Regions from separate parts of the Methylobacterium sp. CM6244 genome, predicted to be linked through region 2. Evidence: predicted binding sites of a transcription regulator. Region 2 holds the regulator's gene; each other region holds the start of a gene.
What was found. The regulator HrcA, encoded in region 2, represses chaperone genes, less so after heat shock. The targets are predictions, from matches to a motif close to GTTAGCACTCNCNNNNNGNGAGTGCTAAC.
Positions count from the first base shown of each region.

Region 1 (8,042 bases), 2.3 Mb from region 2:
AAACACCACGCTGATCTGGTTGTAGGACAGGGTGAAGCTGCCGATCTTAATCCGCCGGTAGATGATGGCGAGGTAGTTCTCGATGATCTCCCGGAACAGCTCGCGCAGTCGCAAGGTCTCCGACCGCTCACCGCGCAGCAGGGCAATCTGCTCGGAATAGATCCTGGTCCGCGCGAGTGAGAAGCGAAAATCGGCCTCCACCTTCTCCTGCCGGAAGTCGAGGCCGATGAGTGGACGGCCGATGAGATGGGTCAGCCAAGTTCCAACCACCGCGTAGACGATGACCAGCCACACCAGGAAGCCGGGCACTACCATGTCGGTAAAGGGAAGAACGAAATCCCGCGACAGCCCCCAAAGGATAACCATGAAGGAAACCAGGGTAGCGGCCTGGGACAGGAGCCGGATTGACAGGCTCGTCGTCTGCTGGATGAAGAGGTTGACGTCGCTCTGGATGCGCTGATCCGGGTTGTCGGCCGGTTCGTCGGTGAAGGGTATGCGGTAATGCGTGCCCCCACCGAGCCAGCGGCTGTAGAGGCTGCGTGCGAGCCAAGTGCGCCAGCGGATGTGTAGCGAAGCATCGACGAAAGTGTCGAACATGCCGATGATGACCCAGATCGTCGCAAGAGGCACGAAGATCCAGACGAGCTGATACCAGAATGCGTCGGCGTTATACTCTTGCAGCGCGTTGAAGAGGTCGCGGTACCAGAAGTTCAGGCGCAGTTGTAGCGCAACCTGCGCAAAGGTGATGAAGATCGAAAGCGCAACGAGGCGCCGTGCGACGCGGCCTTCGGTACCGCCGAAGAAACGGAACGGTCGGATTTCCCGGTTCGGCTCCTCGCGTGCGGCGAAGAACGGATCGGCGATGCGGGTGATCGCGCGGATGGGTTCGAGATGGGAAATTCCGAACACGATGCCTGCGAAGACCACCGCGCCCGTGGCCGCGAAGGCAGGCGGCAGCAGTGCCGCCAGCGTCTCCGGCAGAAAACCGGATGCTGCCAGTTGCTTGGCACCGGCTAGGAACAAATACCCGATACCGTAGACGGAAACGAATACCTTGAGATAATCTGAGAGCTTGGCGGAGGCAAAAAGGATCACCACCATCGCGAAGCCGCTGAGGCTGACGTAGAGCGGTGTCGAGGTGCCCGGCAGGATCAGAAGAACGAGGGCAAAGAGCGCCGTTATGGCGGCCTGCAGGCCGAGGCCTGTCCTGAGTACGGCCACGCGCGTCTCCTCAACTCGGTAAATTCAAATGTGCGAATGGGTCTTCGCCCGCCGGATTAGCACCCGGTCGTGACGGCGGCAGTGACGGCCGGTCGTGGCGAGATCGTGGCGAGGGCTTCACCCGCCGGATGCGTCAGATCGGATCAGGGCCAATCCCAGTCGCCGTAATCGGGCTCGCGACAGCGGTACCCCACGGGGCATTCCATATTATCGCGGGTCGGGACGAAACGCAGCTCGGCGATTTCCGTCAGGCCGCAAAGGCTGCGATCGCTGACGAAGCGTTCCGTCTTTACCGGCTGCTCCCCCCTGCCGGACCTATCCGCCTTGCCCACGGACCAGGACAGGACCGCCGATCCGTCGCGCTTCACGAGCGCCATCGCGTCCGCGCAGGACATCCGCGGAGTGGGGGGAGGCGTCTGAGCGCCGGCCGAGTTGGCGATGACAACGCAGACGGCGATGGCGAGGCGTCTCGTCACGATGGATCTGCGCGCTGGTATGTTTCTCACAAGCTTGAGCATGGCAGTTTTGGCAAGCGACGGGAAGGCCTTGCCGTTCGCTCGCCCTATTCCCGGAGTCTATCCACCGCTATCAAACGCACCGAGACAGAATAATCACACACCTGTCCTGACGAGAGCCGACCTTGAGAATGATAACGGCCTGCATGTCGGACGGGGTGGGGGATCGAATGTCGCGGAATAGTGAGGTGGTGGGTGCCGCCGAGAAATTGGCGCGCACGTGATTGGCTCGGCCTCAGGGTCGGGCTTGACGGGAGACAACGATGGCCGCCGGCATCGAAAGCGAGGATATGAGAAACGAGGACGGCACGCCGTCAGTGACGGTGACCGGACCGTCGGGAGGGTCGCGCCGTGCCTTGATACTCCCAGTATCCCTCGCCATGGGCTGGGGCGTTCTCCTCGGCTACAGCACAGTTCTGTTGACTAACGATACCCCTGTCCGCCCTGAGACCGGCACGGCACAGGCTGCCTTGAACGAGCCGGGTCCGTTCGAGAACACGGCGGCATCCTCACGCTTGCCCCGTGCCAATGCGCCCTGGTCGGATGTGGGGCTTGGCTCTGCTCACGCTGGAGTGCCTGCCCGGGACAGGCTCGCTGCATCCCCTGCCCAGCCGGGCATCCGGCCGGTCGCGCTCAAGCAGGATACGGAAGTGACGCCACGCGCCGATGCCCCCGCTACCGCTTCTCCACCGATCGAGGCGGCGGCTTATGTCGGCGTCTGGGGGCCGAACGAGGTGGCATGCCGCCGCGGCGCGCGGCGCCGTGGATACATACCGGCGCGGATCACCGAGAATGGCGCGCGGGCGGGAAATACCGTCTGTACCTTCCGCGACGGACGGCGCATGGGCGCGAGTTGGAGCGTGGCGGCATCCTGCAGCGATGGCGGCCGGCGCTGGACATCCCAAGTGAAGCTGATCGTCGAGGGCGACCGTCTCACATGGTCGAGTGCAAAGGGCGACGCCTCTTACGTCCGGTGCAATCGCCGCGCAGGGTAAACACCGCCGATACTGAAGTCTCGCCGGCTCTCTGCCGTGACGGGCTGAAATCTCGGGCGAAGGTTTCACGGATTCAAGTCGGCCAAATCCGTCCGCGCGACGACATTTAACCGCCCAGCGCCCGGTCTTGTCCGATCATCCGTAACGAAAAGAGGGTCGTCTTGCGACGACCCTCTCCGCTCTCGCGGCGGTAACCGCGAGAGCATCCATTCCACGTGACGATAGGGACTTTTTTAGAAGTCCATGCCGCCCATGCCGCCGCCGCCCGGCATCTGGGGAGCGCCGCTGTCCTTCTTCGGAGCATCGGCGATCATGGCCTCGGTGGTGACGAGGAGACCGGCGATCGAGGAGGCGTCCTGCAGGGCGGTGCGCACGACCTTGGCCGGGTCGACGATGCCGGCCTGGATCATGTCGACATACTCTTCGGTCTGGGCGTTGAAGCCGTAGGTGATCGAAGAGCTGTTGTCGGTGATCTTGCCGACCACGATCGAGCCTTCGACGCCCGAGTTGGCGGCGATCTGGCGGATCGGGGCCTCGAGGGCCTTCAGCACGATCTTGATGCCGGCCTGGACGTCCGGGTTGTCGCTCTGGAGAGCGCGGACGGCCTCACGGGCACGGAGGAGGGCGGTGCCGCCGCCGGGGACGATGCCTTCTTCCACCGCAGCGCGGGTGGCGTTGAGCGCGTCGTCGACGCGGTCCTTCTTCTCCTTGACCTCGACCTCGGTCGCGCCGCCGACGCGGATGACCGCGACGCCGCCGGCGAGCTTGGCCAGGCGCTCCTGGAGCTTCTCACGGTCGTAGTCCGAGGTGGTCTCCTCGATCTGCGCCTTGATCTGGCCGACGCGGGCTTCGATGTCCGCCTTCTCGCCGAGACCGTCGATAATCGTGGTGGTCTCCTTCTCGATGCGGATGCGCTTGGCGCGGCCGAGCATCGGGAGGGTAACGTTCTCGAGCTTGATGCCGAGGTCCTCGGCGATCATCTGCCCCTGGGTCAGGATCGCGATGTCCTCGAGCATGGCCTTGCGGCGATCGCCGAAGCCCGGAGCCTTGACGGCAGCGACCTTGAGGCCACCGCGCAGCTTGTTCACGACGAGCGTGGCGAGAGCCTCACCCTCGATGTCCTCGGCGATGATGACGAGCGGCTTGCCGGTCTGCACCACGGCCTCGAGAACCGGCAGCATCGCCTGGAGCGACGAGAGCTTCTTCTCGTGGATGAGGATGTAGGGGTCCTCGAGCTCGGCAACCATCTTCTCCGCGTTCGTAATGAAGTACGGGGAGAGGTAGCCGCGGTCGAACTGCATGCCCTCGACGACGTCGAGCTCGGTCTCGGCGGTCTTGGCTTCCTCGACGGTGATGACACCCTCGTTGCCGACCTTCTGCATGGCGTGGGCGATCATCTCGCCGATTTCCTTGTCGCCATTGGCCGAGATGGTGCCGACCTGGGCGACTTCCTCGGACGAGGCGACCTTCTTGGCGCGGCTCGTGATGTCCTTCACGGCGGCGGTGGTGGCGAGGTCGATGCCGCGCTTCAGGTCCATCGGGTTCATGCCGGCGGCCACGTACTTGGCGCCTTCACGGACGATGGCCTGGGCCAGGACGGTGGCGGTGGTGGTGCCGTCGCCAGCGATGTCGTTGGTCTTCGAGGCCACTTCGCGCACCATCTGGGCGCCCATGTTCTCGAACTTGTCGGCGAGCTCGATCTCCTTGGCGACGGTGACGCCGTCCTTGGTGATGCGCGGAGCGCCGAAGGACTTCTCGATGACGACGTTACGGCCCTTGGGGCCGAGGGTCACCTTGACGGCATCGGCGAGGATGTCGACGCCGCGGAGCATCTTCTCGCGGGCATCTGAGCCGAAGCGTACTTCTTTCGCTGCCATGTATAGATCCTCATCAAGTTGAGAGCCTTGAGGCGCTCACCGAAGGGCGCGCTCGAAAGGCTCGGATGGAAGAAGGAAGAGGGCCGGGTCGCTTTAGGCGACGACGCCCATGATGTCGGATTCCTTCATGATCAGGAGGTCCTGACCGTCGATCTTGACTTCGGTGCCGGACCACTTGCCGAACAGGACGCGGTCACCGGCCTTGACGTCGAGCGGGTTCACGCGGCCGGCCTCGTCACGGGCGCCAGGGCCGACGGCGACGATCTCGCCCTCTTGCGGCTTCTCCTTGGCGGTATCGGGGATGATGATGCCCCCCTTGGTCTTCTCTTCGCCTTCGATACGGCGGACGACGACACGGTCGTGCAGCGGACGGAACTTCATGAGCTGCCCTCTTGCTTCAAATTCATGGATGGCGTTGATGCGGCCGAAGGGCTCGCCCAACCCAGGCTGTTAGCACTCCCGAGCGAAGAGTGCCAAAGCAAGGGCGGAGGTAGGCTCAAGCTCCTTGCGAGTCAAGACGCGGACGACGCGTCATGCCGCGTTTGCGCAGCATGTTCTGCTCTCCGGTCGCTGACAGACGGATGACAATCACCCCATGATCAGCCTTCAGGGACCGCAAGGCGCGGTCGAGCATTCCGGCGCAGCCAATGGCGGCGGCGTGCCGAGCCATGCGATCTGGATCGACCTCAACGATCCGAGTGCCGAGGAAGCGGAGCATATCGAGGCCGCCACCGGCCTGCGCGTCCCCTCGCGAAAAGCCCTGAGCGAGGTCGAGAATTCGAGCCGCCTGCGCCGGCTCAAGAACGGTCTTTCGCTCTCCACACCGATGATCACCTTCGACAAGGTGGATTCGCAGCTGACCCCGCTCGGCTTCGTACTGACCCGGGACCGGCTCATCACCGTCAGGTTCAATGAGCTGCGCGCCTTCGAGGAGGTCAAGAAGCGCATCGGCGACGGTGACGGCGCTTGCCAGACCGGCACCGAGATCTTCCTGCTCCTGGTGGAGGAGCTGGTGGACAGCCTCGCCGACGCCCTGGAGGAGATGGGCGCCGATCTCGACGCGCTCTCGACCCGGATCTTCGACTTCGACGTGAGGGCAGGGGGCGTCGCCGGCGATTCCGGCAAGACCCCGCGCCGCCGCGACCTCGCGCTGCGCCGAATCCTCCGCAGCGTCGGTCGGCGGGGCAAGGCGCTCGGCAAGATCCGCTCGAGCCTGCTCGGTCTCGAGCGCATCCTCCCGTTCGTCGCCGGCGAGTGCGAGCACCTCCTCGGCGCCACGGAGATGCCGCGCTTCGAGACCCTGCGCCGGGACATCGCCTCCCTCGACGAGTTCGAGATCCGCTTGTCCGAAAACGTCCAGTTCCTGCTCGACGCCACTCTCGGCCTCATCAACATCGAGCAGAACAACACGTTTCGCGTGCTCACCGTCGTCTCGGTAGTGGGCGTGCCGCCGACCCTGATCGCGTCGATGTACGGCATGAACTTCAAGCACATGCCGGAACTCGACTGGGCCTATGGCTATCCCTATGGTCTGTCGCTGATCGTCATCAGCGCGATCATCCCCATCGTCTTCTTCAAGCTGCGCGGCTGGTTCTGACGCGCGTTCGATCGAGCGTTTTCGGGGTTTAGGGAAATCTTTTCGGCCCGGCGCACAAGGATTGGGAGCATCGCCGGCAATCCGGCGACCAGAGTCGACCGCATGGCCGTAATCTTCGCCTTCATCCTGAATGCCGGGCTCAATTTCGGCCTCGGCCTCCTTCTGGCCAAGCTCATGGGACCGGCGGATTTCGGCCTGTTCGGCCTCGCCACCACGGGTGCCGTGGTGCTCAACACCCTGGTCTTCGAGTGGCTGCGGCTGTCGGCGACACGGTTCTATTCCAACCGCGTCCGGCGCGAGGAACCTTGGATCCGCCATGGGCTGGACCGGGCCTACGCCATCCTGGCCGTCCTCCTTCTGCTCGCATCGACTCTCTGCGCCGTCGTCGGCGCGACTGTGGAAATGAACACGGAGGGCCGTTTCGCCATCGCGGCTGGGGCTGGCCTCGCCGCCTTCGGCATCGGCCTGTTCGATTATCACGCAGCCCTCACTCGGGCACGATTCGACGGCGGCCTCTATCTCAAGCTCACCCTCATCAAGAACGGCCTGTCGTTCCTGCTCATGGCGGGCGCAGCCTGGCTATTTCCGCAGCCGCTCTGGGTGCTGGTCGCTTGCGGGCTCAGCCAGTTTCTACCCGTCGTGGTGCTGCGCAAGCCGCTGCTCGATCCACCCGTGCCGATCGTCCGTGTTCGGATGGGGGAGACTTGGCGGCTGTTTCGCGCCTACGGGCTTCCGCTGATCGTGGCGAACGCGATCTACCAGATCACGCCGTTCCTCAACCGTAGCGCCATCGCCATGTCGTTCGGCTTGGCGGAGGCCGGTTATTTCACCCTTGCGGCGGATGTCGCCTCGCGCAGCCTCAGCATGATCGGCACGGCCTTGGACCTTATCCTGTTCCAGCTCGCCGTGCGGGTGGACGAGCACGAGGGCCATGTGGCGGCTGAGGCCCAGATCGGCCGAAATGCGGCCATCGTGGTGGCGCTCATGGTGCCTTGCGCCGGCGGACTCTGGGCTGTGCTTCCAGCACTCCAAGGGCTCGTCGTGCCGGAGGCTTATCGCGGCCCCTTCGCCCTCTATGCGCTGATCCTTATCCCCGGCCTGCTCTGCGGCACATTGCTCAATTTCGGGCTCAACCCGATCTTCCAGATCCGGCGCAAGACGGTGCCAGTCATCGCCGCCGCCCTTGTCGGCCTTGCCGTGAATGCCATCTGCCTGGTCGTCCTGCCCTCGCATTTCGGGGCGCCCGGCATCGCCATGGCGCAGAGCGCCGGCCTCGTCGCCTCGACGCTCTGGCTCGCAGTCCGGGCCCTCGCGGGTCCGGAGCGCCTGCGGATCGACTGGTGGGAGATCTTCGCCGCCTGTACCGCTACCCTGGCGATGATGGCCTGCCTGGCACCGTTCAGGCACATGGATCCGACCATGGCACTCGCCATCTGCCTACCTCTCGGTGTGCTGGTCTATGCCCTGCTCGTTGCGGTGTTTGACATCGCCGGATTACGCGGCCTCGTGACGACCTATCTGCGGCAGCGCGCCGTCACCCCGGCGGCGTGAGACAGAACGCACCGCTTGAAAGCGGGGCGTCCCTTCCCGCATATGGTCGTCTGAAGATGCCGTCGAGCATCGCAGCGGGCAGGAAACGATGCGGTCATACGAGCCTCAGGACGAGGGCGAGGCACAAGCCATCGTCGCCGCCGCCGCCGGCCGGTCAGAGTCGATGCGGCTCGTCGGCGGGGGAACCAAGGCCGCGATCGGCCGCCCCGCCCAGGACGAAGCCACCCTCTCTTCCCTTCGTCTGACTGGGATCACCCTCTACGAGCCGGCCGAGATGGTGGTCGCC
Region 1 is NZ_CM139247.1:4,905,467-4,913,508, reverse strand. It holds gene ACYQML_RS23145 (ABC transporter ATP-binding protein/permease) at 1-1,221, opposite strand, end outside; gene ACYQML_RS23140 (hypothetical protein) at 1,365-1,697, opposite strand; gene ACYQML_RS23135 (hypothetical protein) at 2,000-2,731, shown strand; gene groL (chaperonin GroEL) at 2,965-4,608, opposite strand; gene groES (co-chaperone GroES) at 4,702-4,989, opposite strand; gene ACYQML_RS23120 (magnesium transporter CorA family protein) at 5,204-6,205, shown strand; gene ACYQML_RS23115 (lipopolysaccharide biosynthesis protein) at 6,308-7,756, shown strand; gene ACYQML_RS23110 (FAD-binding protein) at 7,845-8,042, shown strand, end outside.
Region 1: a site for HrcA is predicted at 5,058-5,086, ahead of groES (co-chaperone GroES). Genes of this name have one in related genera too.

Region 2 (8,042 bases):
TATCGGCTGGATCAGGTCACTCACCGTTGGGGCGCTCATGCGTCGCGAGGTCGAAACCGTGCCGGTCGATATGAAGCTCTGCGATTTCCTTGCGGCTCATCCCCTCGGCTCGCCGTCCCGCGTTGTGATGGTGGATAAGGAAGGGCGCTACGCCGGAATCGTGCTGGTGCCCGAGGCTCATGCCCTGGTGACGGCCGATAGCGAGGCCAGTCTCATCGAGGCCATGCGCTATACAGACGTGTTCCTCACCGCCGGCATGAATGCCAAACAGGCAGCCTCGGCCTTCGACAGCGCGGAGAGCGAAGCTCTGGCGGTGGTGGACGATCCGGTCTCGCGTCGGGTGATCGGGCTGCTCACCGAGAGCCACACCCTCAAGCGCTACAGCGAGGAACTCGACCGGCAGCGACGAGCGATCATGGGCGACGCTGCGTGAAACTGATCCAGTTCCTCGCTGCAAGTCTCGGCCATGCGGATGCGAAGGGCCAAATCACGCACATGCCCGACTGACTCGCACTGCATCGGAAATAGTCACCGACGATATCACCCGAACCGGATCACGGTTGCTGTGCGGCACTTATGTAGACGCACGCGGCGAGCGAACACCGCGTGCGTTTGACCTTTCGACAGAGCGGCAATTTAGGCGGGCAGCGCCCGGCGTGACTTGCGCATCAGCGCCTCTTCCACCGTGCCGTCACCGTCGAGATAACCGTGGCGCTTGGGGTTCGGCATGATCAGCGAGCCGATGAAGGCGATGGCGAGCATCGCCGTGACGTACCAGAAGAAGCTGCTTTCCGAGCCGATCTGCTTTAAATACAGGGCTACCGCCTCCGCCGTGCCACCGAAGATCGAGTTCGCTACCGCGTAGGAGAGGCCGACCCCCAGCGCCCGGACCTGGGTCGGGAACAGCTCTGCTTTCACAATGCCGCTGATGCCCGTGTAGAAGCTGATCACCGTGAGGCCGATCATGATCAGACCGAACGAGAGGTAGGGGTTCGTAGTGGAGCCGATCGCCGTCATTAGCGGCACCACCATCAGCGTGCCGAGCCCGCTATAGAGCAGCATGTTGGTCTTGCGGCCGATCCTATCCGAAAGCCAGCCGAAGAAGGGCTGGATCACCATGTAGACGAGGAGCGCCGCAGTGGAGATCTGCGATGCGGTGATCTTGTCGATATGCGCCGTGTTGAAGAGATATTTCGGCATATAGGTGGTGAAAGTATAGAAGCTCAAGGAGCCGCCGGCGGTGTAGGCGAGTACCACGCAGAACGCCCGCCAATGCTTGAAAAGGGCCGAAAAGGTCCCCGATTCCTTCGAGGCCATGTCCTCTTTGGTCGCCGTCTCCGCGAGCGACGAACGTAGGAACAGCGCCACCACGGCCGCCATCGCACCGATGAAGAACGGGATGCGCCAGCCCCAGGCAGTGAGCTGCTGGGCGGTGAGGAAGCTCTGCAGAATGATCAGCACCAGCGAGGCCAGAAGCTGTCCGCCGATTAGGGTAACGTACTGGAACGAGGCGAAGAATCCACGCTGACCCTTCAGGGCGACCTCGCTCATGTAGGTGGCGCTGGTGCCGTACTCGCCGCCCACGGAAAGGCCCTGGATCATACGTGCGAGCAAGAGCAGGGCGGGAGCCCAGTGCCCCACGCTGGCATAGGTCGGTAGCACGGCGATCATGAGCGATCCGCCGCACATCATCAGCACCGAGATCATCATCGAGGTCTTGCGGCCAAGGCGATCGGCGATACGGCCGAACAACCAACCACCGATGGGGCGCATGAAGAATCCGACCGCGAACACGGCGGCGGATTTCAGGAGCTGACTGGTATCGTCGCCTTCGGGAAAGAAGACCGGCGCAAAGTAGAGGGCAAAGAAGGCGTAGCAATAAAAGTCGAACCACTCGACGAGATTACCCGACGACGAGCCCACGATGGCGAATATCCGCCGACGGCGGTCTTCCGGATCGTCAGGCTTCGAAGGATCGATCGCGATAGCGTCGGACATGGGCACTCCCTACCATCCTTGTCGGAGCCCTACCTGGGCCTCTTGGTCGGCGACGTTAAGCGGCGATGGAGAATTCACAAGCGCCTCAACGCGGCTTTCCTACAGCAGGCTGCAAATGTCATCCATTCCCTCATCCCCATCGCCCTTCCCGCCATGGCAAAGGTACGTCATCGTCTTCTCCAAGTGGAAATACTTGGAAGTCCGTTACCGTGAAGCTCGGGCTTAAGTTGCCTGTGCAGTGTGATGACGACGTGGGAAGTAGTTTTAAATCGCGGAACGGTTTTGGCAGTCTTTCCGTTTCGGCTTCGCGTCGGCGCCGCGTGGCGTCAGCAATCAACCAAGAGATGGACTGACTGACATGAGCAAGCTCTTGCGGAGTACGGTGACGGCTGCCGTTCTCGTCGTCGGTGCGGCGAGTGCTTTCGCCCAAGGTGGGCCTGGAGCAGGTGGCGGTGCGGGTGGCGGCGCAGCGGCAGGCGCCGGTGCGCCCGGCGGTGGCGCAGGTGGTGCCGGATCGGCTGGTGGCGCCGGTGGCGGCGGAGCCGAGCGTGGTGGAGCCGCAGGTGGTATGGAACGCGGTGGTGCCTCGGGGGATCGCGGCGGCCCTGCGGGTGAGCGCGGTGGCGCGGCTGGAATGGAGCGAGGCGGTGATGCTGGCGGCGAACGAAATGGCCGCATGGAGCAGGGCGAACGCCCGAGTGCTGGCAGCAGGAGCGATCCCGCAGCCCGGCCGGATCGAGACGGCAAGTCTGATCGAGACGGCAAGTCTGACCGAGACGGCAAGGCTGAGCGAGACGGCAGGGCCGATCGTGATGAGCGGATGGACGGAAGCGGCAAGGCCGATCGCGGCCTGAAGGATGGCAAAGCGGATCGTGGCGAGAGGAGCGACAGCGACCGGGGTGATCGAGCCGGGCGTCGAGATCGTGCGGGCCGAGGCGATAGCGGCGCCGTGCGCGGGGCTTATGGCCGACTGGGTGCTCCGCAGCGTACAGAATTTCGCCAGAGCGTACTTCGTCGCGGGATCCCCCGTCTTGCCGCTGGTGCTTTCGCTCTGACGGTGGGGACCGCAATCGCCCGAAGCTACACTCTCTACGACCTGCCGCCTGACATCGTGCAGATCGTGCCCGAATACGAAGATTACCGATACGTACTTGTCGACGACGACATCGTCATCGTCGACCCGGACACCTATGAGATTGTGGACGTCATCCGCGGTTGATCTTCATCTGTGGTGTCCTCGAGGGGAACTTCCTCTGGCGAAGCGCATACGCTGTCGAATTGTGAACCGTAGCGCGTGATGCTTTGCCGGATCGAAGTGGTGACGTGAGAACAGAGTCCAGGCTCCGGACAAGCTGTCATCAGCGATCCGGAGCCTGGATGTTTCAGGCAAGGGCTTATGTTTGGTCCGCGTATCAAACGACCTGCGAGGTTGGGCCTCTTCCTCTTACTAAACTCTGCAGCGCCGCATGAGTGCAACAGGCTAGGTTGAGAACGTCATTCTCAGGCTGCGCCTGACGCGTGCGCTTGGCGAGATCACAGCGAGGTGAAAGACTGAGACTTCTATGCGAGTGATCGCAGCGAGTTTCGCTTTCCGGCAGGAGGGCAGCTAAGTCAGGGCCTTTCAGCAGGCCTTTGGCTACTCATGTGCCGAGCTTCGAATAAAGGTCGCCAGTGTCTCGACATTAATCCCCGAAGCCGGGGCGTCGTCGGCCATTGGTTCAGTTTCCTTCAAGTCGTGGCAGAGCTTTCTTGGAGAAGCGAAGTCTTGTCCGGTGAGATGAACGCAATGACGCTCAGCGCCCGTTGCGGTCGAGCATCTTCGAGACTACCCGAGCAGTGTAATCCACCATCGGCACGATCCGCGCGTAGTTAAGTCTCGTCGGGCCGATGACACCAACGACGCCGACGATTTTCTGAGAACCGTCCCGGAAAGGTGCGGCGATCATCGACGAGCCGGAAAGCGAGAACAGTTTATTCTCCGAGCCGATGAAGATGCGCACTCCTTCTCCACCCTCGGCGCGGGAGAGCAGTTCGATCACATCCTTTTGCGTTTCAAGGTCGTTGAAGAGTAGGCGGATGCGTTCGAGATCCTCCACCGCGCGCAGGTCGTCGAGAAGGTTGGCTTGGCCGCGCACGATTAATTGACGTGCGTCGGACGGCCCGACGGTGGTGGCTAGGCCCGCATCCACCAGGCGCTCGGTAATGACGTCCAGTTCGCGCTTCATCGCCTCGCGGCCGGCCTCGATCTCGGCGCGCAAGCCTCCCAGTGTGCGTCCATGAAGGCGGGCATTGAGGTAGTTGGAGGCTTCCTGCAGGGCGCTGGCCGGAAGGCCCGGGGGCAGATCCAGGAGGCGGTTCTCCACCGAACCGTCATCCGACACCAGTACGACGAGGGCGCGGGCTGGATCGAGCCGGACGAATTCGATGTGTTTCAGGTGCACGTTTGTCTTGGTGGTGAGCACGACGCCTGCTCCCCGGGAAATTCCGGACAGCAGCGTCGAGGCCTCGGCCAAGGCGCTTTCGAATGTGTGGCCAGATGCGGCGGCACGCATTTGGGCCTCGATCCGCTCCTGCTCCTCGCGCCCGACATCGCCGATCTCCAGCATGGCATCGACAAAGAAGCGCAGGCCCATTTCCGTCGGAAGTCGGCCGGCGGATGTGTGAGGCGCGAAGATCAGGCCAGAATGCTCCAGATCCGCCATGACATTGCGGATCGAGGCCGGCGACAGCGCCATGGGCAGGATGCGTGCGAGGTTGCGGGATCCTACAGGTTCGCCCGTCGTGAGGTAGCTCTCCACGATCTGTCGAAAGATCTCGCGTGTGCGCTCGTTTAGAGCCGCGAGGGGCTGGAGCTGCTGAGAAGAGAAGGGGCGGGGGCGATCGTTCAATGGGTTCTTCCTGAGCGGCGATTGTGTCCGGCTCTGCCCTCGCGCACAACCTCTAGGCCCGCGGCATCGACGTTGTTCTCCGGCAATCCGCTTCGTCCAAAAGGAATGCCCTTTGCGTCGCGGTGCGGCCGGCCGCGAAACTCCGCCATCTGTCGGATGGCGCCGTGGCGGAGGCATGCGGGTTCCGTCTTGGCTCGCATCGATACCCGTTTCCTCGCAGATGAGCGACGCCGTGCCCGACCTTGATACCGTCGTCAGAGAAATCGCCGAGGAGATGGCTGACCGGCCAGACCGAGGTGAGGTCGCCACCTACATCCCGGAACTCGCCCGTGTCGATCCGAAGGCCTTCGGAATTGTCGTCATCGATGCTGACGGGCATGTGGCGGCAGGAGGTGACAGCGACACTTCATTCTCGATCCAAAGCATCTCTAAGGTGTTCACGCTGACTCTGGCCCTCGGCATGGCGGGAGATCGGCTCTGGCGCCGAGTCGGTCGCGAGCCGTCCGGCAGTCCTTTCAACTCCATTGTCCAGCTCGAGCGTGAGCGCGGCATCCCCCGCAATCCGTTCATCAATGCCGGTGCCATCGCGGTGACCGACACGATACTGTCGGGCCACCAGCCCCGGGAAGCGCTCGGTGAAATCCTGCGCTTCATGCAGTTCCTCGCCCAGGACCCGACCATTACCATTGACGACGCGGTGGCCGCCTCCGAGCTGCGCACGGGTTTCCGTAATATCGCGCTTGCCAACTACATGAAATCCTTCGGCAATATCGATAACCCGGTCGATTTCACCCTGGGTGTTTATTTCCATCATTGCGCCATCGGCATGTCGTGCCGGCAGCTAGCCACGGCGAGCCGCTTCCTCGCTCATTCCGGCCGCAACCCTCTCACCGGGCATTCCGTGGTCTCTCCGGAGCGCGCCAAGCGTATCAACGCAGTCATGCTGACTTGCGGTCACTACGACGGGTCCGGCGAATTCGCTTATCGTGTTGGCCTTCCCGGCAAAAGTGGCGTCGGCGGCGGAATTATCGCGGTGGCCCCCGAAAAAGCGTCGATCGCGGTATGGTCGCCGGGCCTCGACGCATCTGGTAATTCGCATCTCGGCCGGATCGCCCTCGAGATGCTCACTCGGCGCCTTGGCTGGTCGATCTTCGGCGCGTGAACTCAGTAGGGACGGTAATCCCCTACGCCCCATCGTAATGTAGGCGAAAAGAAGCGTGTTGCACCGAGGTAGCCAAGCGACTTGTTCATTGAGACCCGCTTGCCTTCCAAATGAGCAAAAAAGAATGCCTGCCGCAGACCCTGCGACAGGCATCGATTATAATTGGCGCAAAAGCCTTAATTGTCTGCCTAATATTTAGGCGGCCGCTTTCGCCTCGTCGGCGGTTGAAACCGTCGCGATCGTCTTCAGGATCTGCGAGGCGATCTGGTAGGGGTCCCCCTGGCTGTTGGGACGGCGGTCTTCCAAGTAGCCCTTATACTCATTGTTGACGAAGCTGTGGGGCACCCGGATCGAGGCACCACGATCGGCGACGCCATAGCTGAACTCGTTGATCGCAGCGGTCTCGTGCTTGCCGGTCAACCGCATGTGGTTGTCAGGCCCGTAGACCGCGATGTGGTCGTCCAGGTTTTCCTTGAACGCTGCCATGAGCGCTTCGAAATAGGCCTTGCCGCCCACCGTGCGCAGGTGCTCCGTAGAGAAGTTCGCGTGCATGCCGGAGCCGTTCCAATCCGTCGCACCGAGCGGCTTGCAATGGTACTCGACATCGATCTCGTAGGTCTCGCACAGGCGCTGGAGAAGGTAGCGAGCGACCCACATCTCGTCGGCGGCTTTCTTGGAACCCTTGCCGAAGATCTGGAATTCCCACTGGCCCTTGGCCACCTCGGCGTTGATGCCCTCGTGGTTGATACCGGCATCGAGGCACAGGTCGAGATGTTCCTCGACGATCTTGCGAGCGATGCTGCCGACTTCCTTATAGCCGACGCCACAATAATAGGGACCCTGCGGGGCAGGGTAGCCGGTGGCGGGGAAGCCGAGGGGGCGTCCGTCCTTGTAGAAGAAATACTCTTGCTCGAAGCCGAACCAGGCGCCGTCATCATCGAGGATGGTTGCGCGCTTGTTCGAGACGTGCGGGGTGACGCCGTCCGGCATCATCACTTCACAGAGAACGAGGACGCCATTCTTGCGAGTGCTATCGGGGAAGTGGCGCACAGGCTTCAGCATACAGTCGGAGCTGCCGCCCTCGGCCTGCATCGTCGAGCTGCCATCGAAGCCCCACAGCGGAAGCTGCTCAAGGGTCGGGAAGCCATCGAATTCCTTGATCTGGGTCTTGCCACGCAGGTTCGGCACCGGCGTGTATCCATCGAGCCATAGATACTCGAGCTTATATTTCGTCATTTCGAGCCTCTCGTACCTCAAGCGATCCGACAGCCGGGTTTCCCCTCACATCGTTCGCGGCCGTTCGTAGCCGGATTCGCCGTTAGCATATCTCATGCCAATGACTTGCACGGACGGTTGATGGCTGTGCGTTCCGCGGAGAGCGTGGCCGATGAGAGATAGTGACATGGCAGGGACGACGGTCTGGAACATGCCGGCTACCTGCCAACCTGAATCACCCAAGTGGGAGAAAAACGAGTTCGGGTCATGATTCTAACGGGCGTCTACAGACGATCACCGCTCGCTCATTCCGGTGCATTCTGTCGAGCGAGGATGGAGGCTCGACGAATTTAAAGGAATAAAAGCCTTATTCTGATCGGCCTATGCTTAATCCCGAAAAAAAAATTTATAATCTCCCCAGGTCGTGCGTCGTTTTTCGTCGAACATGCGTTGCACCGCATCCGCACCCAGCGGTCGACGAAACAAACATCTGTCAAACGGAGCCCGTCCTGATGAAGAACCCAACCCTGTCCGCCATGGCGAAGACCTTCGCCATCGTGGTCGCCCTGGTGGGCGCGATGATCCTGGGAACGCCCCGTGGTGCTGAAGCCGCGCCGATGGCGGTATCCAGCGAAGTCGCCGGCGCGGCGAACGCGGCCGCCACCGAGGTTCAATACGGCGGCGGACACTGGCGCCACCACGGCCGGCATCATCGCCGCCATTTCGGCCATCATCGCGGTCGTCATTTCGGCCATCATTACGGTCGTCGCTTCGGTCAT
Region 2 is NZ_CM139247.1:2,031,786-2,039,827, forward strand. It holds gene ACYQML_RS09400 (chloride channel protein) at 1-433, shown strand, start outside; gene ACYQML_RS09405 (MFS family transporter) at 637-1,998, opposite strand; gene ACYQML_RS09410 (hypothetical protein) at 2,415-2,852, shown strand; gene ACYQML_RS09415 (hypothetical protein) at 2,856-3,053, shown strand; gene ACYQML_RS09420 (DUF1236 domain-containing protein) at 3,056-3,217, shown strand; gene hrcA (heat-inducible transcriptional repressor HrcA) at 3,792-4,886, opposite strand; gene ACYQML_RS09430 (glutaminase) at 5,107-6,048, shown strand; gene ACYQML_RS09435 (glutamine synthetase beta-grasp domain-containing protein) at 6,244-7,284, opposite strand; gene ACYQML_RS09440 (hypothetical protein) at 7,776-8,042, shown strand, end outside.

Region 3 (8,042 bases), 1.6 Mb from region 2:
TGACGGCGACGCCGCCGGCGAGCTTGGCCTGCCGCTCCTGGAGCTTCTCACGGTCGTAGTCCGAGGTGGTGTCCTCGATCTGCGCCTTGATCTGCGCCACACGTGCTTCGATGTCGGCCTTGTCGCCGGCACCGTCGATGATCGTGGTGGTCTCTTTGTCGATGCGCACCCGCTTGGCGTGGCCCAGCATTTCAAGGGTGACGTTCTCGAGTTTGATCCCAAGATCCTCGGCGATCATCTGGCCTTTGGTCAGCAGGGCAATGTCTTCGAGCATGGCCTTGCGACGGTCACCAAAGCCCGGAGCCTTCACAGCGGCTACCTTGAGGCCGCCGCGCAGCTTGTTCACCACGAGGGTGGCAAGCGCCTCGCCCTCGATGTCCTCGGCGATAATGAGCAGCGGCTTACCCGTCTGCACCACGGCTTCGAGGATGGGCAGTAAGGCCTGAAGCGAACCGAGCTTTTTTTCGTGGATGAGGATGTAGGGATCCTCGAGATCCGCCATCATCTTCTCTGGGTTCGTGACGAAGTACGGCGAGAGATACCCACGGTCGAACTGCATGCCCTCGACGACGTCGAGCTCGGTTTCGGCATTCTTGGCCTCTTCGACAGTGATGACGCCTTCCTTGCCAACCTTCTCCATGGCGTGGGCGATCATCTCGCCGATTTCCTTGTCGCCATTGGCAGAGATCGTGCCCACTTGGGCGATCTCCTCGGAGGAGGCCACGTTGCGGGCACGCTCACCGATGTCCTTCACGACCGCCGCAACAGCGAGGTCGATGCCACGCTTCAGGTCCATTGGGTTCATGCCGGCAGCCACGTACTTCACGCCCTCGCGGACGATGGAGGCAGCCAGCACGGTTGCCGTTGTGGTGCCGTCGCCGGCGATGTCGCTCGACTTCGAGGCCACTTCGCGCACCATCTGGGCGCCCATATTCTCGAACTTGTCGGCGAGTTCGATCTCCTTGGCGACGGTGACGCCGTCCTTGGTGATGCGAGGCGCGCCGTAGCTCTTTTCGATGACGACGTTGCGACCCTTGGGCCCCAGCGTGACCTTCACGGCGCTGGCAAGAAGCTCGACACCGCGCAACATTTTCTCGCGGGCATCGACGGAGAAACGAACGTCTTTGGCAGCCATGGGGGTGATCTCTTCAGTGATGTAAGGCCCTGAGGCACGCCACAGCGGCCGCCTCGAAAGGGCAGGTCATTGGGTTTGCGAGCGACGCAACCGACCTAGGCGACGACGCCCATGATGTCGGATTCCTTCATGATCAGAAGGTCCTGACCGTCGATCTTGACCTCGGTGCCAGACCACTTACCGAACAACACCCGGTCGCCAGCCTTCACATCAGGCGGGTTGATCCGGCCGGCTTCGTCCCGAGCGCCAGGGCCGACGGCAATGATCTCGCCCTCTTGCGGCTTCTCCTTGACGGTATCCGGGATGATGATGCCGCCCTTGGTCTTCTCTTCGCCTTCGATGCGGCGGACGACGACACGGTCGTGTAGGGGGCGAAACTTCATGTTTTGGATCCGGTTTCCTGGCGATCAACCGTCGCCAGTACGGCGCGGAATTGCAGGAGAGGCGACCGTAAAAGTCCTACAGCTAACCCCGCAACGTAGCCTTAGCACTCAATCCGCGAGAGTGCTAAACATCATCGTCGGCGCAGTGGTGGGATCGCAATGCAATGCTGGCCGGGATGTCGCTGAAATGTGTCTCAGCGTTGCGAAGCGTATCTGCTCAGTTGAGGCACTTCCCTCGCCTTGGGCGTTACGGCTGACAATCTAGGAAGAAACCGGCAAGACATGCATATCCGTCCCTGCAGGTGTGGAGACGACGAGGCTGCGGCCCTCGCGGTTTTTGACAGGACGTTCCCGATCTCGCATTCGTTCTTGGAGGGCCGGGAGCAAACCGCTGCTCGTGAGCATCTGGCACTTCTACTGAGGCACTCAGAAACTCTGATAATAGAGGTGGATAGCTCCGTGATTGCCTTCATCACCGTGGATGATGGAGATTACATTTCAGCATTGTACGTAGATCTCCCACATGTCAGCCGGGGTGTGGCATCGGCCCTCCTGCAGGCGGCACAAGATCGTCACCAGATCCTTTGGCTTCACGTCTTCGCGCAGAATGTTTCTGCCGTGCAGTTCTACAAAGCTCGGGGCTTCGCCGTAGTGGATGAGGATAGGCAAATCGATAGCTCAGGTTGCCGGCACCGACGCTTCGAAATGGAAAACGCCAGCGGTTTCGCCACGTATCGTTGACTGCGAGCCACGCGACGGAGCTTCAGCTTGCGTTGGCTCAGCTCAGGCAGTTAGTCCGATGCTTCGGGGTTTACCCTTATGGAGAACCGATCACGCGCCGTGATGCGTTCGGTGGGGAGATCGATCACTTCCCCCTGGAAGATTTCCTGGCTTAAAAAGGCGCGCTCAATTGTCCGACGTCAGCACCTGTGGGACAGATTGAGGGTCTTCACGAACGGAGGATGACTGGTTCATCGTAGCCCCTGAGGAGCGAAGATGAAGCAGACATCCGGACCGGCCAAGAAGCCGGCAGAAGCGGTGATCAAGGACATACGTCGGGCCACACGTCGGCATTTCTCGTCCGAGGAGAAGATCCGCGTGGTGCTGGAAGGCTTGCGTGGCGAGGACAGCATCGCCGAGTTGTGCCGACGTGAGGGGATTGTCGCCTCGATGTACTACGGCTGGTCCAAGGAGTTCCTGGAGGCTGGCAAGAAGCGCCTGTCCGGCGACACGGCTCGTGCGGCCACCACGGATGAAGTGCGGGATCTGCGCCGCGAGACGGGGGCGCTCAAAGAGGTCGTGGCTGATCTCGTGCTGGAGAACCGTCTGCTTAAAAAAAGCATGAGCGGGGCTGGGGGCGACGAGGCATGAGGTACCCGGCCCCCGAGAAGCTGGAGATCATCCGGCTGGTCGAGCAATCCCATCTGCCGGTGCGTGCCAGCCTGGACAAGCTCGGCATCACGCGCTCGACGTTCTACCGGTGGTACGACACCTACCAGCGCGGCGGCCCCGAGGCGTTGAATGACCATCCCTCGCGGCCGAGCCGGGTCTGGAACCGCCTGCCTGCGGAGATCCGCGAGCAGATCGTTGCCCTGGCTCTGGAGCAGCCTGAACTCAGTCCGCGTGAGCTGGCGGTGCGCTTCACAGACGAGCGTCGCTACTTCGTCTCGGAAGCGACCGTCTAACGGTTGCTCAAGTCTCAGGACCTGATCACCAGCCCGGCCTATATCGTCATCAAGGCCGCCGACGAGTTCCGCGATAAGACCACCGCGCCCAACCAGCTTTGGCAGACGGACTTCACCTACCTGAAGGTCGTTGGCTGGGGCTGGTACTACCTGTCGACGGTGCTGGACGACTTCTCACGCTACATCGTCGCCTGGAAGCTGTGCACGACGATGCAGGCCAGCGACGTCACCGCCACGCTCGACCTGGCGCTGGGTGCGGCTGGGCTCGATCAGGCGCGGGTGATGCATCGGCCACGCCTACTCTCCGACAACGGGCCGAGCTACGTCGCCAGCGACTTGGCCGACTGGCTCAGTATACGGGGCATGACCCACATCCGCGGCGCGCCATGCCATCCTCAAACGCAGGGCAAGATCGAGCGTTGGCATCAGACGCTCAAGAACCGCATCCTGCTCGAACACGCCTACTTGCCCGGCGAGCTGGAGACGCAGGTTGCCGACTTCGTCGAACACTACAACCATGCCCGAGCCCATGAGAGCCTGAGCAACCTCACGCCCGCTGACGTCTACTTCGGATGCGGCGAAGGGATCCTGGCCGAGCGGGAACGCATCAAGCGCCAGACCCTGATGGATCGCCGCTTGCGCCACCACGCGCAGGCCGCCTAACCTCTTACCCCAGATGGACCAGAGCCTCTGCTCCTGAACACCGCTGAATGTCCCAAATCATCTGACGACGGACACTACGTCAGCGACGGCCAGAACATCGCTTTTGCACGGGCATCACCCGGGCAGCAGGCCTCGGCTCTTCTGGAGCTGCTTCTCCGCCAGGAGGCGGGGACGCTCATCGTTGACCAGCCGGAGGACGACCTCGACAATCGTGTGATCATGCGCATTGTCGAGAGGATCCGCACCTCGAAAACCTCTCGCCAGATCATCTTCTCGACCCACAACGCGAACCTCGTCGTCAATGGTGATGCCGACAAGGTCGTCACCATGGTCTCGACCATCGCTGAGGACCGCGCTCCGGAAGGTACGACGCATGTGCGTGTCGAGGTCGATGGTGCGATCGAGACGCCTGCCGTAAGGCAAGCCGTTACGCGGATCATGGAAGGTGGCCTGAAGGCCTTCGACCTACGCGCTCGAAAATATGGAGTTGAGGGGGCTCAGCGGGCGTAGAGGATGGTGGTATCGATCCGTAGGGCCGAGGGTCTGACGGACATCGTTCGCGACGACGGCGGAGCGTCAAGAAGGTTCAGAAGACGCCATGCTGAAAGCTATTCTTGGGGGAAAAGGGCGGCGTCTGCCGGAAACCGCGCGACCAGGTGATTCTTTCAAGAGCGTTTTCCGTAGCGCCGAGGATCCGCTTACGGCTGCAGTTTTTTCGCGTCTCGCCTACCTCGATCCGGTCCTCCTCTGGGCCACTCTGAGATGCGCCACGCGCGCCGAACTGCCTGTCGGCACTGAACCGATTAGGTTGACGGCGGTACAATTCTGGCCTGGATGGTCGCTGACCACGGCCGCCGGCATGCGGAGCGTCGAGCCTGACGTCTTCATGCGGTTCGAAATTGGCGAGCCTCCGCGACGCGTCGATCTCATCGTGGAATGCAAACGCGGGGGCGGGCATGACCGCTGGCAATGGGGGCGGGAGTGGCGCGCCCATGCGGAGATATACCCCGACGAAGGTTGCGATACGGACGTCGTACTCCTCGCCGTCGGCAGGTGGGGGAAGGCTCCGCTCCTGGAGGTCGCTACGATCCTCGGCTCGTACCCGGATCCGATGCCCGAGGGTTTTCGCGCTGTCGCGATGGACTGGCGCGACCTGACAGATACGCTGGCGCAACTGACGTTCGACGACCGGGACCGGCGCGTCGTCGGAGACATCCTCGACGCGCTTGCCTTGCATGGCCACCTCCACGTTCGTGAGATGAGGACTCTCGCCAGGGAGCGGGCAACGTTCGAACGATCGCAGGAGGCTCTCGCAGCCTCTTCTCTCCGGGCACCGGAGGAAGTACGGGAGGAGCGTGGAGCCCGTCCCGATTACATCGCCGGCTGGCTCGCGCGCATAGAGAGCATGCGTTCGGGACCGGCATCCCACGGGGCCCTACGAAGGATGTGACGCATGCCGGATGTGGATCCCGCACTTGCCGAGGCCCTGACCGACGTCCGCAAGGCGTACAGATTGGTCTGGTCGTACCAGCGTCGCGTCCTGGACCTCGCGCAGGTCGTGCTGGGCTCCTTCCCCGAGCACGAGTTTTACGCGTGGCGCCCCAGGGTCAGCGATCCACCGCCGCAACTGACCGGCGACCCGTTGAAACGTTGGGCCTGGGACTTCCTTCCACTTGCCGAGGTCTGTTTTCTGTTCCTGCCCGGAGGCGCCGACCGGAACGCCCCGAAGGCCGGCGAATGGATGGTGGAACTTCGCGTTCGTGTCGACAGCGGGCACGAGGGCTACAACGAGCAAGGCGAGGTCGATCCCGCACTCTTCGAGCCGGCTGACGCCTGTACCTCCTCGCTATGGCTCTACATGTGGCTGTGCGACGAAGGTGTCTCGAAGAATTGGTACAACTGGGTCTGGGAGCGCGGCCCGTGGCCCGACGTCGATGGGACGCCGGTGCAGCACCCGCAAGGCCCGTTCCGCATCGTCGGCCGACAGGTCGATCTCGCGACCCTACCGGATCGGGTCGCCGTGGAGACTATGGTTGCCGACTTTCGGACCATGGCGACGCAGGCTTTGGGGGTGCCGGCTTGAGCTCAATGTCTTGGGGCCACTACTTTCAAGCAACGCGGACCGATGAGGTATGAGACACAGCAATTGCATACGATGCCCACATGCCGGTAACCGATGGTAGGCGAAAGAGGGGGTATAAATGGACAGTCCGTTTGTGAGCCTCGGCTCAGCCCTTACCTCCCCGCTCAAGCTAAAGTGACGGCATAGCGCGGGAGCAGCTTCATCTCGGAAGCCTTGGTTTCGAGAGTGTACCCCCCGTACTTCCCGCCCTCCGTTCGAGGAGCGTGCCCCTGGATGGCGTCCAGGACCGACTCCCGCATCCCGCACGCGCGGCCGCGCGTCTTGAAGCTGTGCCGCCAGCCGTGGTTGGGATCGACGCCGACGTCGTCGATCCCAAGCTTGCGGACCCACGCCGCCAGCCGCTCGCCGACTTTCTTCGACATTGGGTTGGCAGCCGAGCCGCCGCGTCCGCGCGCCGGGTCGAAGAACAAGGGACCCGTCCGCGTTCCGATATAGTCGAGGAACCCCATCTCAATCAGGTGCTGGTGGATCGGAACGTCCCGGAACTGCCCCGTCTTCACCGTGCCCGCCTCCGGGGTGATGCGGAGATACGGCACCCCTCCCTGTTCGAGCACGTCCTTGCGGCGCAACTGGGTAATCTCGCCGACCCGCGCGCCGGAGTAGGCACACAGCCACGGAACCCACCGGCGGGCCGCCGCATGCTCTGGACTGAGGCGCCCGCCATGGGGGGCAAGAGCTGCCGCGAGGATGCTCGACGCCTCGGCCTCGGTGAAGTCGCGGGCGCGCAGCACTTCCCCCTCGACGACCTTCACCCGGACGTCCGCGCATGGGTTCATTGCAATCTTCCGCTCGCCCTTGAGCCAACCGAACAGCGCCTTGGCCGAGGCGAGGTAGACGTCGCGGACAGTCTTGTTGCTGCGCCCCTTGATCTTGAGCGTGTCGACCCAATTCGAGACGTCGTCCGGGGTGACGCGGGCGAGGTCGTCGTGGCCCACGGAGGCTTCCAGCGTCGCCAAGGCCGGCCGCCAGCGCTTCCGCGTAGAGGCTGAGAGCTTCGATTCCTCTGCGTACTTCGCGAACCACTCCTCCAGGGGTAGGATGGGAGCCGCTGGCTTGGACGGCATCTTTGGAAAGCGCCCGGCCATCGGGTCCGGGCTAAAATCTCCGTCTAGGTGCTTTAGGCTCTGCTCGACGGCCTGGAGGATCGCCTTGGCGATCGCGTAATCCAGTGCGCCGCGCGACTCGGGGTGCACGAGCAACCCCTTGCGGGCAAGGTGGCCGTCGATCTCGGCCCCGTAGAAGCGCATGAACTCGGTGCGCTGCTTTGAACCGGTATCGGCGATGAAGCGCTCGATGACCCCGGTCGCGAGCAGGTTGAAGACGGGGGAGAACTGGCCAGTTCGGAACTTAGGGACGAGGTTATCGTAGAACTCGCCCGCGATGGCATGGACCTCAAGCATGTTCAGCTGCTGTACGCCGGACCGCAGGTTCGCCCAGCGGGCCTCCACCAGCGCCGCGTGCGCAGCGTGGCGGCGCTTGGCCTCGCCAACCTCCTTCGTTCCGAGGCTAGCCTTCTCCTCCCGCTTGCCGACGAGCGCCAGCAGGTCCTTCGGGACCCGCTTGCGGAACCAGAAGACGCCGGTCTTCGGATGGGGCCAGGGACGTGACATTGCCAGAACCACGCGTGTACCACCCGTGTGTACCACCGAACGGCCGCGAAGTCGCTGTTTCCCTTGGGAGCGTCTGAAAAATAAGGCTTTTCAGGCTGATTGGCGGAGAGGGGGGGATTCGAACCCCCGATGGGCTTGCACCCATGCCGCATTTCGAGTGCGGTACAATCAACCGCTCTGCCACCTCTCCGCGGGGCGCCTCGATGAGACGAAGGCTCGTTAGCACGAGTGCGGCGGAGATCGCAAGACGTGAAGCGCAAGTCGAGAACCGCATCGGTACTCATGGCTGGCCAACGGAGGCGCCTGCTCCCGGCAGGCGCCTCCGGTCGTGCGTTCAGGCGCCGGGGGCCAGGGCAGCAGCGACCTTGCGGGCGAAGGCCACGGGGTCGCGCGGGGTGTCGCCGTCCTGAATGCGGGCGAGAT
Region 3 is NZ_CM139247.1:414,638-422,679, forward strand. It holds gene groL (chaperonin GroEL) at 1-1,135, opposite strand, end outside; gene ACYQML_RS01920 (co-chaperone GroES) at 1,231-1,518, opposite strand; gene ACYQML_RS01925 (GNAT family N-acetyltransferase) at 1,801-2,259, shown strand; partial or broken gene ACYQML_RS01930 (IS3 family transposase) at 2,515-3,866, shown strand; gene ACYQML_RS01935 (AAA family ATPase) at 3,963-4,376, shown strand; gene ACYQML_RS01940 (hypothetical protein) at 4,726-5,316, shown strand; gene ACYQML_RS01945 (hypothetical protein) at 5,320-5,949, shown strand; gene ACYQML_RS01950 (DUF6538 domain-containing protein) at 6,114-7,619, opposite strand; tRNA gene ACYQML_RS01955 (tRNA-Ser) at 7,720-7,809, opposite strand; gene htpG (molecular chaperone HtpG) at 7,954-8,042, opposite strand, start outside.
Region 3: a site for HrcA is predicted at 1,619-1,647, ahead of ACYQML_RS01920 (co-chaperone GroES). Genes of this name have one in related genera too.